Regions from separate parts of the Pseudomonas palmensis genome, predicted to be linked through region 1. Evidence: riboswitches for the same ligand, from Rfam matches in the RefSeq annotation. Region 1 holds a riboswitch; each other region holds the start of a gene.
The links. Region 1 has a riboswitch for cobalamin ahead of ACPRTJ_RS19175 (TonB-dependent receptor plug domain-containing protein). Riboswitches for the same ligand answer to the same signal wherever they lie in the genome.
Positions count from the first base shown of each region.

Region 2: it holds a riboswitch for cobalamin, as region 1 does, so the genes downstream of both, cobO (cob(I)yrinic acid a,c-diamide adenosyltransferase) here and ACPRTJ_RS19175 (TonB-dependent receptor plug domain-containing protein) in region 1, are expected to answer to the same signal.
Region 3: it holds a riboswitch for cobalamin, as region 1 does, so the genes downstream of both, ACPRTJ_RS19795 (ABC transporter substrate-binding protein) here and ACPRTJ_RS19175 (TonB-dependent receptor plug domain-containing protein) in region 1, are expected to answer to the same signal.
Region 4: it holds a riboswitch for cobalamin, as region 1 does, so the genes downstream of both, ACPRTJ_RS23055 (CbtB domain-containing protein) here and ACPRTJ_RS19175 (TonB-dependent receptor plug domain-containing protein) in region 1, are expected to answer to the same signal.

Region 1 is NZ_CP187958.1:4,130,798-4,133,997, forward strand. Features, by position in the region: gene ACPRTJ_RS19175 (TonB-dependent receptor plug domain-containing protein) at 1-1,925, opposite strand, end outside; cobalamin riboswitch at 2,047-2,249, opposite strand; gene folD (bifunctional methylenetetrahydrofolate dehydrogenase/methenyltetrahydrofolate cyclohydrolase FolD) at 2,387-3,200, opposite strand, start outside.
Region 2 is NZ_CP187958.1:3,674,997-3,678,196, forward strand. Features, by position in the region: gene ACPRTJ_RS17000 (PQQ-dependent sugar dehydrogenase) at 1-534, opposite strand, end outside; gene ACPRTJ_RS17005 (hypothetical protein) at 613-1,191, opposite strand; cobalamin riboswitch at 1,342-1,563, shown strand; gene cobO (cob(I)yrinic acid a,c-diamide adenosyltransferase) at 1,699-2,310, shown strand; gene ACPRTJ_RS17015 (cobyrinate a,c-diamide synthase) at 2,307-3,200, shown strand, end outside.
Region 3 is NZ_CP187958.1:4,277,248-4,280,447, reverse strand. Features, by position in the region: gene ACPRTJ_RS19800 (DUF1624 domain-containing protein) at 1-927, shown strand, start outside; cobalamin riboswitch at 968-1,162, shown strand; gene ACPRTJ_RS19795 (ABC transporter substrate-binding protein) at 1,309-2,322, shown strand; gene ACPRTJ_RS19790 (FecCD family ABC transporter permease) at 2,319-3,200, shown strand, end outside.
Region 4 is NZ_CP187958.1:4,996,896-5,000,095, forward strand. Features, by position in the region: gene cobM (precorrin-4 C(11)-methyltransferase) at 1-220, opposite strand, end outside; gene ACPRTJ_RS23045 (cobalamin biosynthesis protein) at 248-652, opposite strand; gene ACPRTJ_RS23050 (CbtA family protein) at 652-1,341, opposite strand; gene ACPRTJ_RS23055 (CbtB domain-containing protein) at 1,353-1,538, opposite strand; cobalamin riboswitch at 1,653-1,881, opposite strand; cobalamin riboswitch at 1,938-2,135, shown strand; gene cobW (cobalamin biosynthesis protein CobW) at 2,234-3,200, shown strand, end outside.

The sequences.
Region 1 (3,200 bases):
TAGGTGTAACGCACTTCGCTGGTGAACGGCCTTCCCAGGTTCTGCACCTTGCGTGCGCCGCTGTCCATGCTGGTGGTGTAGTCGCGGTCCAGCAGGTTCTCCAGCAGCAGGCTCAGGCGATGCTGGCGGGCGCCGTCCAGGTAGCGGTAGGCATCGGCGTCCACCACGGTGTAATGCCCGTAGTCCACATCCCGCGGGCTTTTTACCGTGCCGATGTAGCGCACCGCCGCGCCTGCGCCCCACATCCGGTCACCCGACTCGTACCCCAGCCGGCTGCGTGCAAAGAACCCGGGAATGTTGTTGAGGGTGGCGCCGTTGCGCGACTCGCTCAGGTTGCGCGTCATGTCTGCCGCCAGCTGCCAGCGGTCACTGAGCTGGAACTGCCCGTTGACCTCGACGCCGCGCACCTGGATCTCGCCATCGCCGTTGACCCATTGTGCATCCACGATGGTGATCAGGTCCTCGATGCGCCGGGTGAACAGCGTACCGCTCAGGCTGTAAGGCTGGCCCTGGATCAGGCCGGTGTAGTCCAGGCCCAGTTCGGCATTGCGGCTCTTCTCCGGCTTGAGGTTGGGGTTGCCCATCTCGTCGCCCGGTTCGTTGACGTACAGTTGCTCGGCGTTGGGCAGCTTGTAGGCGGTGCCGAACTGGCCGCGCAGCTTGAGCTGGTCGGTCAGGTCGTAGAGCGAGGTGAGCATGCCCACCGTGGCACTGTCACCGCCGCTCAGGTGCTCGCGGCGCACGCCGATGCTGGGGTGCCAGTCAGGCAGGGCGTCGATGACAGGGCGCAGCTGCACATACAGCGCATGGGCCTCGGCCTGGTTGTTATCGATCTTGAGCACGTCGTCCTTGCCCTTGAACCACTGGTTGTCGGTACCGAACACCAGGGTGTGCTCGCCGGGGAGCACGGCCTTGCCTTCGGCCTGCATGCCCCAGTCGCTGAAGCCCCAGTAGTCATCGTGGTTGAGGGTGCGGGTGCTGCCGTCGGTGTTGTTGTAGATGCGGGTGTAGCGCGTATCCCAATCGTTCATGTGGCCTTTGACGAAGTAGCTGAAGTCGGGGTTCAGGCGCTGCTCGAAGGTGGCCGTGGCGATCTGCTGCACGCGGTCGTTGGTGGTACGGCGGTTGGCGTCCGGGCGCAGGAAGTCCAGGTTGGCGGCGCTGTACTGGTAGAACAGCTCCAGGCGGCTGTCATCGCCCAGGCTTTGTGCGGCCTTGGCGCCGAAGGTGTTGACCTCGTAGCTGCGCTTCTTGTCGCTGACCGTCGAGGTGATCTGGCTGCTGTGGTAGGGCTGGTAGCCCTCGGACACGTTGTGGCTGACGTAGGCCAGCAGCCCCAGGTCGCCCAGGCCGTTGCTGAAGATGCGCTCGATACGGGCATCGCCGTTGCGCCCCATGAAGCTGTCGACGCCCAGGTTGACCTGGCCCGAGGGGTCGCGGCTATGGGCCGAACGGGTGACGATGTTGATGACCCCGGCCACGGCCTGGGTGCCGAACAGCAGGCTCTGGCCGCCCTTGAGTACCTCGATGCGCTCGATGGCGGCGGCGGGCAGGGTGTCTATATAGATGCCGCCGTAGAGGCGGTTGTTCAGGCGCACCCCGTCGAGCATGATCAGCGTGTCGTCGTTGCGCCCGCCCAGCAGCGAATAGGTGCCATAGTCGAACGGCCCCTGCTTGGGCGCCACATACAGGCCGGGGACGAACATCTGCAGCACGCGGGTGATGTCGGCGCTGGGGCCGGCGCGCTCGATCTGCTCGCGGTCCACGACCTCCACCTTGCTGCCATAGCGCGCCATCTCGGCCACCGTGGTGGACTCCACCGAGGGTGCGGAGACGATCTGCTGGTCGAGGGTCAGGGGTTCGCTGGCCGCCAGGGCCGGGCTGCCGATCAGGCAACCGATCAGGGTAAAACGACGTGTCTTCATCTACTTCTCGAAAAAGGATTTTTCGGGAAGCGCACAGGAGGGTTCCGGCGAACGCGCGCCAGAATACCGGCTCGTGCCCGCCCACCGCAGGTTTGCCAAAATGACTGAACGCATCCTTTCAACAGTCGTGGGTTTGCAGGCCGGTCTCCGGGCTTGCGAGGCTCGAAGTCATCCGCCTTCCCATGCGTTGCGCACAGTGGCCTGTTGGATGCTTCACTCGCTTACCGTTGCGGGGGCAGCGCCGGACTAGTCATGCAAGACGCACCGGCTTCCCGTTTCACCTGCTGCACGGCGGCAGCAGGCACCTGAAACTGGGCCGCATCTGACCATTGTCATGACCGTTCGTCAACCTGACGGCCTTTGCTGACGAGCGTGCGTTTGTTCCAGGCCAAAAAAAACGGCACCTTCTCAGGTGCCGTTCCTTTAGTGGCTAGCGCCGCTGGAACTTAAATCCAGCGGGGTCAACCGTGCAGCTCTTCGGCCGCATACAAGGTGTTCTCCAGCAGGCACGCCCGGGTCATCGGCCCGACGCCGCCTGGCACCGGAGTGATCCAGCCGGCGCGGGGCAGGGCGGTCTCGTAGACCACGTCGCCCACCAGCTTGCCGTCTTCCTGGCGGTTGATGCCCACGTCGATGACGATGGCGCCTTCCTTGATCCATTCACCCTTGACCAGCCCCGGCTTGCCGGCAGCCACCACCACCAGGTCGGCGCGGCCGACGTGGCCGGCCAGGTCCTTGGTGAAGCGGTGGGTCACGGTCACGGTGCAGCCGGCCAGCAGCAGCTCCATGGCCATGGGGCGGCCGACGATGTTCGAGGCGCCCACTACCACCGCATTCATGCCGTACAGGTCCTGGCCGGTGCTGTGCAGCAGGGTCATGATGCCTTTGGGGGTGCACGGGCGCAGCAGCGGGATGCGCTGGGCCAGGCGGCCTACGTTATAAGGGTGGAAACCGTCCACGTCCTTGTCGGGGCGAATGCGCTCGAGCAGCAGCGAGGCATCCAGGTGCGCCGGCAGTGGCAGCTGCAGCAGGATGCCGTCGATGTCGGCGTCTTCATTTAGGCGGTCGATCAGGTCGGTCAGCGCCTGCTGGGTGGTGTCGCTGGGCAGGTCATAGGCCTGGGAGTTGAAGCCGACCTCTTCACAGTCTTTACGCTTGTGCGAAACATAGACTTGGGAGGCGGGGTCGCTGCCTACCAGGATCACTGCCAGGCCGGGGGTGCGCAGGCCTTGCTCGCGACGTTGCGCGACACGTTGGGCGATCTGCTGGCGCAGG
Region 2 (3,200 bases), 460 kb from region 1:
GTAGGTGAAGCGCAACAGCCGATCGGTGTCGGCCACATAGAAGTCGTTGCCCACCAGGGCCATGCCGAACGGCGAGTTCAGCCCCTCGATGAAGGTGGTGCGGGTGTCGGCCACGCCGTCCTTGTCGCTGTCACGCAGCAGGGTGATGCGGTTGGGGCTGGGCACTCCGGCGCCGGCGCGGCCCATCACCTTGCCCATCACCCAGCCCTTGATGCCCTTGCCGTCATCGGGCTTGGGCGGCGCGTTGGTCTCGGCCACCAGCACGTCGCCGTTGGGCAGCACGTACAGCCAGCGCGGGTGGTCGAGCTTGTCGGCGAAGGCCACCACCTGGGTGCCTGCCGCAGCCTTGGGTTTGCCGCCCTCTGGCCAGCCGATGGCCGGCGCGATGTTTACCGTGGGGATGAAGGTCTTGTTCGGTTCGGGCAGGCGCGGCGACGGGCCGGTGCCATCGGTGACGTCCAGGCGGGCGTTCTCGCCGCAGGCCACCAGCCCGGTGGTGAGTGCCAGCAGTACAGCAATGCGCATGTTGCCCATGATCGGTGTCCCTCGCGAAGTTGGCCGTGTCCAGTAAGGTAGAGGCGGGCACGTCGGCGAGGTTCCCTCGACAGGGGCTCAGGCCTGCTTGAGCAGCAGCGCGATGCCGGGGTGGTAGCGGCCCACGTCGTCGTGCAGTTTGCGGTAGCCATAGGGGAACACCCAGGCGATGGCGCATGCATTGTGCTTTTGCAGGTCGTCGACCAGGTCCTGAAGCTCTTCGGGGCTGGCGTGTTGCCCGGCCTTGTACGGGCTGACGAACAGCGCGGCGACCTTGAGCTGGCTGGCATAGCCCACCAGGCGAGCCTGGGCGACGCTCTCCTGCAGGGCATCGGTGAGGTCGAGCTTGCCGACCCGTGGCCAGCGCTGGGTGGCTTGCAGGTAGGCGGTCTCTTCCTTGCTGGCGATCACCAGGTCGCAGTGCGCCGCACGCTCGCCTTCGTCGCGCTGCTTCTTGGTCTGCGCACCCTGCAAGGTCACCAGCTCCGCCTGCCAGGCGGCCGCGCTCAGCACGCCAAGGTTGCTTTGCACGCCTTGCCAGTAGGGGGCGTCGCTGTCGCCCAGGGTCTGGTTGTAGCGCTCCAGGCACTCGGCCCAACGTTCCAGGGCGGGGCGCAGGAACTCCAGACGCGGGTTGTTGATGATCAGACCTTGCATGCCGTGCTCCATTGTTATTGTGGATCGGAGAGGTGCGGATAATGGCTATGTGATATCACTGCAGTGAGTGTGACACAAGATGACATAAATGCCATTGATCCAGACCGCTTCGCAGCGCCTTTGATTGACGCTCATGGCCCAACCCTCTAACCTTCGCGACTTGTTTCAGGTGCTCTGCGGCCAAGGTGCCGGCAGGGTGAAACAGGGAAGCCGGTGGGCACGTGCAACGTGCGATTCCGGCGCTGCCCCCGCAACGGTAAATGAGTCGGGATCGCGCAGGGCCACTGGGTGCAACAGCCCGGGAAGGCGCGCGATCCGGGTCGATCAGACCCGCCCATGAGCCCGGAGACCGGCCTGTCACAGATCAACGGCATCACGGAGGGTGATGCGCGGTTCTCCCGGCCAGTGGCAGGGCCTGCGCGTTTTCCGTGTGCCATCGCCAACCTGCTGTCGCGCCGACTCGATCCCCCCGGTCCCTGTGCGCGCCAGTTGCCCACGGAGCCTCCGATGACCGACACCACCGATCGCGACGAACGCCATCTGGCGCGCATGCTGCGCAAAAAAGCGGTAATCGACGAACGCATTGCCAACTCGCCCAATGAATGCGGCCTGCTGCTGGTACTCAGCGGCAACGGCAAGGGCAAGAGCAGCTCGGCCTTCGGCATGCTGGCGCGGGCCCTGGGCCACGGCATGCAATGCGGCGTGGTGCAGTTCATCAAGGGCCGCAACAGCACCGGCGAGGAGCTGTTCTTCCGCCGCTTCCCCGAACAGGTGCGCTACCACGTGATGGGCGAGGGCTTTACCTGGGAAACCCAGGACCGCCAGCGCGACATCGCCGCCGCCGAGGCTGCCTGGGCGGTTTCGCGCCAGTTGCTGCAGAACCCGGCCATCGGTTTTGTAGTGCTCGATGAGCTCAACATCGCCCTCAAGCACGGCTACCTCGACCTCGACCAGGTGCTCGGCGACCTGCAGGCACGCCCACCGATGCAGCATGTGATCGTCACCGGCCGCGGCGCCAAGCCCGAGATGATCGAGCTGGCCGACACCGTGACCGAGATGGGCATGGTCAAGCATGCCTTCCAGGCCGGCATCCGTGCCCAGAAGGGCGTGGAACTATGAGGCAAACCCGTCATTGCCCGGCGGTGCTGATCGCGGCACCTGCATCTGGCCAGGGCAAGACCACGGTGACGGCCGCATTGGCGCGCCTGCACCGTAACCAGGGGCGCAAGGTCCGGGTGTTCAAGTGTGGCCCGGACTTTCTCGACCCGATGATTCTGGAGCGCGCCAGTGGCGCACCGGTGTACCAGCTGGACCTGTGGATGGTCGGCGCCGAGGAAAGCCGGCGCCTGCTGTGGGAAGCCGCCGCCGACGCCGACCTGATCCTGATCGAAGGGGTGATGGGGCTGTTCGACGGTACGCCGTCCAGCGCCGACCTGGCGCGGCATTTCGGCGTGCCGGTGCTGGCGGTGATCGACGGCACGGCCATGGCCCAGACCTTCGGCGCGCTGGCCCTGGGCCTGGCGCGCTACCAGCCCGACCTGCCGTTTGCCGGCGTGCTGGCCAACCGGGTGGGCTCGCTGCGTCACGCGCAACTGCTCGAAGGCAGCCTGACCGAAGGCCTGCGCTGGTACGGCGGGCTGTCGCGGGAAACCGGCATCGAACTGCCCAGCCGTCACCTGGGCCTGGTGCAGGCCAGCGAACTGACCGACCTGGACCTGCGCCTGGACGCCGCCGCCAACGCCCTGGGCGACAGCTGCGAGTCGGCCCTGCCGCCGGCGGTGGCCTTCGATGCGCCGCAGCCGCGCAGCATCGAGCCACTGCTGGCCGGCGTGCGGATCGGCGTGGCGCGCGACGAAGCCTTCGCATTCACCTATGGCGCCAGCCTGGACCTGTTGCGCGAGATGGGCGCACAGCTGAGCTTCTTCTCGCCGATCCACGACCGCCTGCTGCCAGACTGCGACAGCCTGTACCTGCCCGGCGGCTACCCTGAGCTGCACCACCATGCGCTG
Region 3 (3,200 bases), 150 kb from region 1:
CTTTATGGCCAGAAGCACCAGGGCCGGGGCGATGTGTCGGCCTTTCTGTTCAAGCGCGGGCTGTTTCTGGTGGTGCTGGAGTTCACCCTGGTGAACGTCGCCTGGACCTTCCAGCTGCCGCCCAGCGTGATCTACCTGCAGGTGATCTGGGCCATCGGCATCAGCATGATCGCCCTGGCGGCCCTGGTGTGGTTGCCGCGCCCGCTGTTGCTGGTGCTGGGCGCCGCGATCGTGGCCGGTCACAACCTGCTCGACGGCCTGCACTTTGCGCAGGGCTCTGCGCTGCACGTGCCGTGGGCGATCCTGCATGACCGCGGCTGGCTCGAGTTCTCCGACAGCCTGCGCCTGCGTACCTCGTACCCGGTGCTGCCGTGGGTCGGCGTGATCGCGCTGGGCTACGGCCTGGGCCCCTGGTTCGCCCACTCGATGCCGGCCGCCACGCGCCAGCGCCGTCTGCTGCTGGCAGGCCTGGCAACCCTGCTCGGCTTTGTCGCCCTGCGCCTGCTCAACGGCTACGGCGAGGCGCCTTGGACGGTTCAGGCCGACACCGCGCACACCCTGATGAGCTTCTTCAACATCACCAAGTACCCGCCCTCGCTGCTGTTCCTGGCCCTGACCCTGGGGGCTGGCCTGCTGTTGCTGCTGGGCCTGGAGCGCGCCGGGCAGCGTCGGTGGATCAGCACCCTGGCGGTGTTCGGCGCCGCACCGATGTTCTTCTACCTGCTGCACCTGTATGTGCTGAAAGTGGCGTACCTGGCCTGCGTTGCACTGCTGGGCCTGAACCAGGGCAATTACTTCGGCTTCGATGGTATCTGGGCGGTGTGGCTGACCGCCGTGCTGCTGGCCGTGGCGCTGTTCCCGCCGGTGCGCTGGTTTGCCGCGTTCAAGGCCCGCCGTCGCGACATTGCCTGGCTCAAGTACCTCTGAGGCTGGCGGGGTTTTGTTTCCCTGCGGGCGGCGTGATCGACTACCATGCCGCCCGCCGGTTTCCACACGGAATCAATAGGGAATCCGAGACGCCACTGCATGGCGTCAAACGGAACTGCCCCCGCAACTGTAAGTGCCGAGCCTGCTCCTGAAATGCCACTGGGTGACCCCCGGGAAGGCCGGAGCCAGGTGACGACGCACCAGTCAGGAGACCTGCCGGCACAGCAACAATCACTAACCGGCGGGGTGTCCGGGGAGTACATCTGTGCCGCGAGCGCCCCGCGCGCCGAACGGCCTTGCCCTGCCCTCGCGGCAGCGCCTGTCGATGTGTTTCCAGGTTGTACACCCCTGCCCGTGTACGGTTCGAATGGAGATCGCATCATGCAGTTGCCCCGCCTTGTCACCCTGCTCGCGGGACTGGGTCTGTCGACCCTGGCCCAGGCCGCCCCGACCCACTACCCGCTCACGCTGCAGAACTGCGGCATGCCGCTGACCTTCCAGCACGCGCCCGACCGCGCCGTGACCATCGGCCAGGCCGGCACCGAGATGTTCTACGCACTGGGCCTGGGCGACAGGCTGGTCGGCACCTCGCTGTGGTTCAACGATGTGCTGGCGCAGTACAAGGTGCAGAACGACAAGGTCGAGCGCCTGGCCGACAACGACCCCAGCTTCGAGGCGGTGATCGGCAAGCGCCCGCAACTGGTGGCGGTGCAGCTGGAGTGGATGGTCGGCCCGCAGGGCGTGGTCGGCACCCGCGAGCAGTTCCATGAGCTGAACATCCCCACCTACCTGATGCCGTCCGACTGCGAGGGCAAGGACAACCTGGTCGGCGCCGACGGCACCCGCCTGGAGCCGTTTCGCATCGACAGCATCTACAACAGCATCAGCCAGCTGGCCGAGATCTTCGACGTGCAGGCGCGTGGCGAGCGGTTGAACAGCGAGCTCAAGGCACGCCTGGCCAAGGCTGCCGCCACCGTGAAGGGCAAGGATCTGAAGGACACCAGCGCCCTGTTCTGGTTCTCCAGCGCAGACCTGGACATCGACCCGTACGTGGCCGGGCGCAAGGGTATCCCCGACTACATGCTGCAGACCCTGGGCGTGCGCAACGTGGTGCAGTCCGATGAGGAATGGCCGACCGTGGGCTGGGAAACCATCGCCAAGGCCAACCCCACCTTCCTGGTGATCGCGCGCATGGACCGTCGTCGCTTCCCGGCCGATGACTACCAGAAGAAACTCGAATTCCTGCGCAGCGACCCGGTCACGCGCAACATGGACGCGGTCAGACACAACCGCATCGTGATTCTCGATGCACATGCCATGCAGGCCAGCACGCGCCTGTTCAGCGGCATGGAGACCCTGGCCTCGGCCATCAACGGCTTCGACCTGGCGCCATGACAGGCAGCGTTGTGCGCGGCCTGCTCGCGTGCCTGGCCCTGCTGCTGGCGATACTGGCAGGGGTGGCGATTGGCGAAACGCCGATCGCCCCCTCGGTGGTGCTGCAGGTGCTGGCCAACAAGCTATGGGCCGCCGGGCACCTGCTGGACCCGATCGATGAAGGCATCGTGTGGAACTACCGCCTGACCCGTGCGCTGGTGGCCGCCGCCTGCGGCGCGGGGTTGGCCACCTGCGGGGTGGTACTGCAGTCGCTGCTGCGCAACCCGCTGGCCGACCCGTACCTGCTCGGCATCTCGGCCGGCGCCTCCACCGGCGCGGTGCTGGTGGCGCTGCTGGGGCTGGGCGCGGGGGCGATCACGCTGTCGCTGGGCGCCTTCGTCGGGGCCATCGCGGCCTTCGCGCTGGTGGCGCTGCTGGCCCGTGCCAGCGGGCCGTCCAACAGCACGGGGCAGATCATCCTCGCCGGGATCGCCGGCTCGCAGCTGTTCAACGCGCTCACCGCCTTTCTGATCACCCGGTCGGCCAGTGCCGAGCAGGCGCGCGGCATCCTGTTCTGGCTGCTGGGCAACCTCAGTGGCGTGCGCTGGCCGTCGGTGTGGCTGGCGGTGCCGGTGGCGCTGGCCGGCCTTGCGGTGTGCGTGTGGCATCGGCGGGCGCTGGACGCCTTCACCTTCGGCAGCGACTCGGCTGCCTCGCTGGGCATCCCGGTACGCCGCGTGCAGGTGCTGCTGATCAGCTGCGCGGCACTGGTGACGGCAGTGATGGTGTCGATCGTGGGCGCCATCGGCTTTGTCGGGCTGGTGATTCCGCATGCGATGCGGCTGCTGTTCGGTACCCCCCATGCGCGCCTGCTGCCGGCCAGCGCGCTGGGTGGCGCG
Region 4 (3,200 bases), 870 kb from region 1:
CCTGGCCGTTGGCGTGGGCCGTGCGCATCAGCTCGATGATCTGCCCCAGGTGCAGTTCGGCGCTGTTGATCACGGTTTCGGCGCGGTGGCCTTCGAGCACGGCGGCAGGCACCAGCGAGCCGGCATAGATGATCACCGGGCAGCTGTGGATCAGGCGCTGGCCCTTGACGGTGATCAGCTCGGGGTCGCCCGGGCCGGCACCGATGAAATAGACGGTCATGATGAATCCTTGGAAGATTGCGCGGCATTATCCGTCAAACGGCGGGGCCCAGGCCAATGCCAGGGTGGCGGCGCCTTGCACGGTGCGTGGCAGGCGCAGTGCGGCATTGGCGCCGCCGCGTTGCTCGGCCAGGGCCAGCGCGGCGCTTTCGGCCACCCCATGGCAGCCGCTGAGGGCGAACGCCGTGGGCGAACGGTGGCTCAGGCGGCTTTCGAAGGGGGCCAGTTGCGCGGCCGAAAAGAATACCAGCGGCAACCCCAGTTGCCTGGCCAGTTCATGCAGGCCGGGCTCGTCGGCCTTGAGGTCGATGCTGGCCAGCCCGGCGAGGGCAGAGGCGGGCAGGTGATGGGCGAACAGGGTCTGCTGGAGCAGGGCAGCCAGTTCGCGGGCCGGGCAGCCGCGACGACAGCCCAGCCCGGCATACAGCTGCATCAGGCTGGCTGGCGACGGTACAGCCAGGCACTGAGCAGGCCCAGGGCCAGCCAGAACGCGGCATTGGTCAACAGCGACGCCACTTTGAACTGCGCCTCCAGTGCTTGCGGCGCCAGGCTCTCGTGCACCTCCGGCTGCGGCGCACCGATCACGTGCGGAACAACCAGCAATGCCACACCCAGCGCCTTGAGCAGCCAGTTGTGGGCAAACACGATCAGGGCCAGGCCGGCAGCGGTGGCAGCCGCGGCGCCCACCCACCACAGTTGACGCTGCGCCAGGTCGGCGGCGGCGGTGCCCGGCAGCTCTGGCGGCAGCCCGAGGGTGGGCGCCAGGCAGAATACCGCGAACCCGGCAAGCCCCCAGGCTGCACCGGTGGCGGTACGGCCCGGCGCACGCAGGGTGTACAGCGCAGCCAGGATCAGGGCAAAGCCGACGGCCACCACCAGGTTGCCACCGGTGGTCGACAGCACGCGCTGCCAGCCGTCTTCAGGCGACCAGGCCTCGGCATCGTGGTGGTGGCCTTCACCCGCGGCGTCGGCATGTTCATGGGTTTGGGCGGCTGGTGCCGGGTTCTCGTAGGTTTCGGCCTGCAGAATCAGCGGTGCGACCCAGAAGCTTTGCAGCAGGGTCAGCAGCAGGGCGGCGAGCAGGCCGGTAAAGCCTGCGGTGCGGGCAATGCGCTTGATCATCGGGGCAGGTCTCAGTGGCAAGGGAACGCGGCGCTGTGGCGGGTATCGTGGGCAGCGTTGTGCACCGCCTCGATGTGCGAGAAGCCGGCGAAGTAGACCAGGCAAAGGCCCAGCAGCGATGCGCCGATGGCGACGGCCAGGCGCTGGCTGAGGGTAGTGGGGGTGACGAGGGGCTGGCTGGCGGTACTGATGGGCATGGCGCGTTCCTTTTTGCTGTTGTCGTGTCGTCGGGGCTGTCGGCAACAGGCAAGCGCGGCCAACCCCTGCGCGAGGCTCGCCCAGGGGTTCAACAGCGCCCGCCCACCGCGGGTTTGTCATGACTGTATCGGGCCGGTCTCCGGGCTTGCGAGGGCTGGCAGCATGCTCAGCCTGAGGGCGTCACCTTCCCATGCCGCACAGCTGGCACAGTGGTAAAGACGCTTTCCTCGCTTACCGTTGCGGGGGCAGCACCGGATTTGTCGCTGCTTCTTTGCAGAAGCGGCTGACGCACCGGTTTCCCGTTTCACCTTGTAAAAAGGCACCCGAACGAATGCGGCTAGCAAATCATGCGCGCCGGCATCCGTCAATACAGCGGTTGACCTGCCCCGGACCACTGCGTAGCCTAGCCGCTTCGAGGTTCTGCGGCCCTGGCTGCAGCTAAGACGGGAATACGGTTCAAGCCGTGGCTGCCCCCGCAACTGTAAGCGTTAACGGCATCGGCCGTGCCACTGCCCCGGGCGGGAAGGCGTCGATGCTGCCGGCAGGCGTGCCGGCACAGCGCGAGCCAGGAGACCTGCCTCGAACAGTTTCCGACTTTCAACCGGGCGGGGTGATCCGGTGGCGAATGCGCTCAGGCAGCAAGGCTCCTGCGGCTCTCGTCCTGCATGCCCGCCATCCTGCCAAGGGCACCCCCATGAAAACACTGGCCAAACTCCCCGTCACCATCGTTACCGGCTTCCTCGGCTCGGGCAAGACCACCCTGCTGCGGCACATGCTCGACAACGCCCAGGGCCGCCGCATCGCGGTGATCGTCAACGAGTTCGGCGAGCTGGGCATCGATGGCGAGATCCTCAAGCAGTGCAGCATCGGCTGCACCGAGGAAGAAGCCAGCGGGCGCGTCTACGAGCTGGCCAACGGCTGCCTGTGCTGCACCGTTCAGGAAGAGTTCTTCCCGGTGATGCGCGAGCTGGTGGCGCGCCGTGGCGACCTGGACCATATCCTCATCGAAACCAGCGGCCTGGCGCTGCCCAAGCCGCTGGTGCAAGCCTTCCAGTGGCCGGAAATCCGCAACGCCTGCACGGTCGATGCGGTGATCACCGTGGTCGACAGCCCGGCCGTGGCCGCCGGCACCTTCGCTGCCTACCCCGACCAGGTGGACGCCCAGCGCAAGCTCGACCCGAACCTGGACCACGAGTCCCCACTGCACGAACTGTTTGCCGACCAGCTGGCCAGCGCCGACCTGGTGGTGCTGAACAAGGCTGACCTGATCGCTGCCGACGACCTGGCCAGGGTGCGCGCCGAGGTGGCCGAGGAACTGCCGCCTGCGGTCAAGGTGGTGGAGGCCAGCAGCGGCCGCCTGCCGTTGGACGTATTGCTGGGTCTGGGCGCCGAATCCGAGCAGCACATCGACGCGCGCCGTACCCACCACGATTCGCACCATGACGGCGATGACGACCACGACGATCACGACCATGATGCTTTCGACTCCATCTCCATCGAGTTGCCCCAGGCCGACGAAAGCCTGCTGCTCGATGCCCTGACCCAACTGGTGGTGCAGCACGGCATCCTGCGCGTGAAGGGCTTCGCGGCCATTCCGGGCAAGCCGATGCGTCTGCTGGTGCAGGGCGTGGGTACGCGCTTCGACAAGCACTTCGACCGCG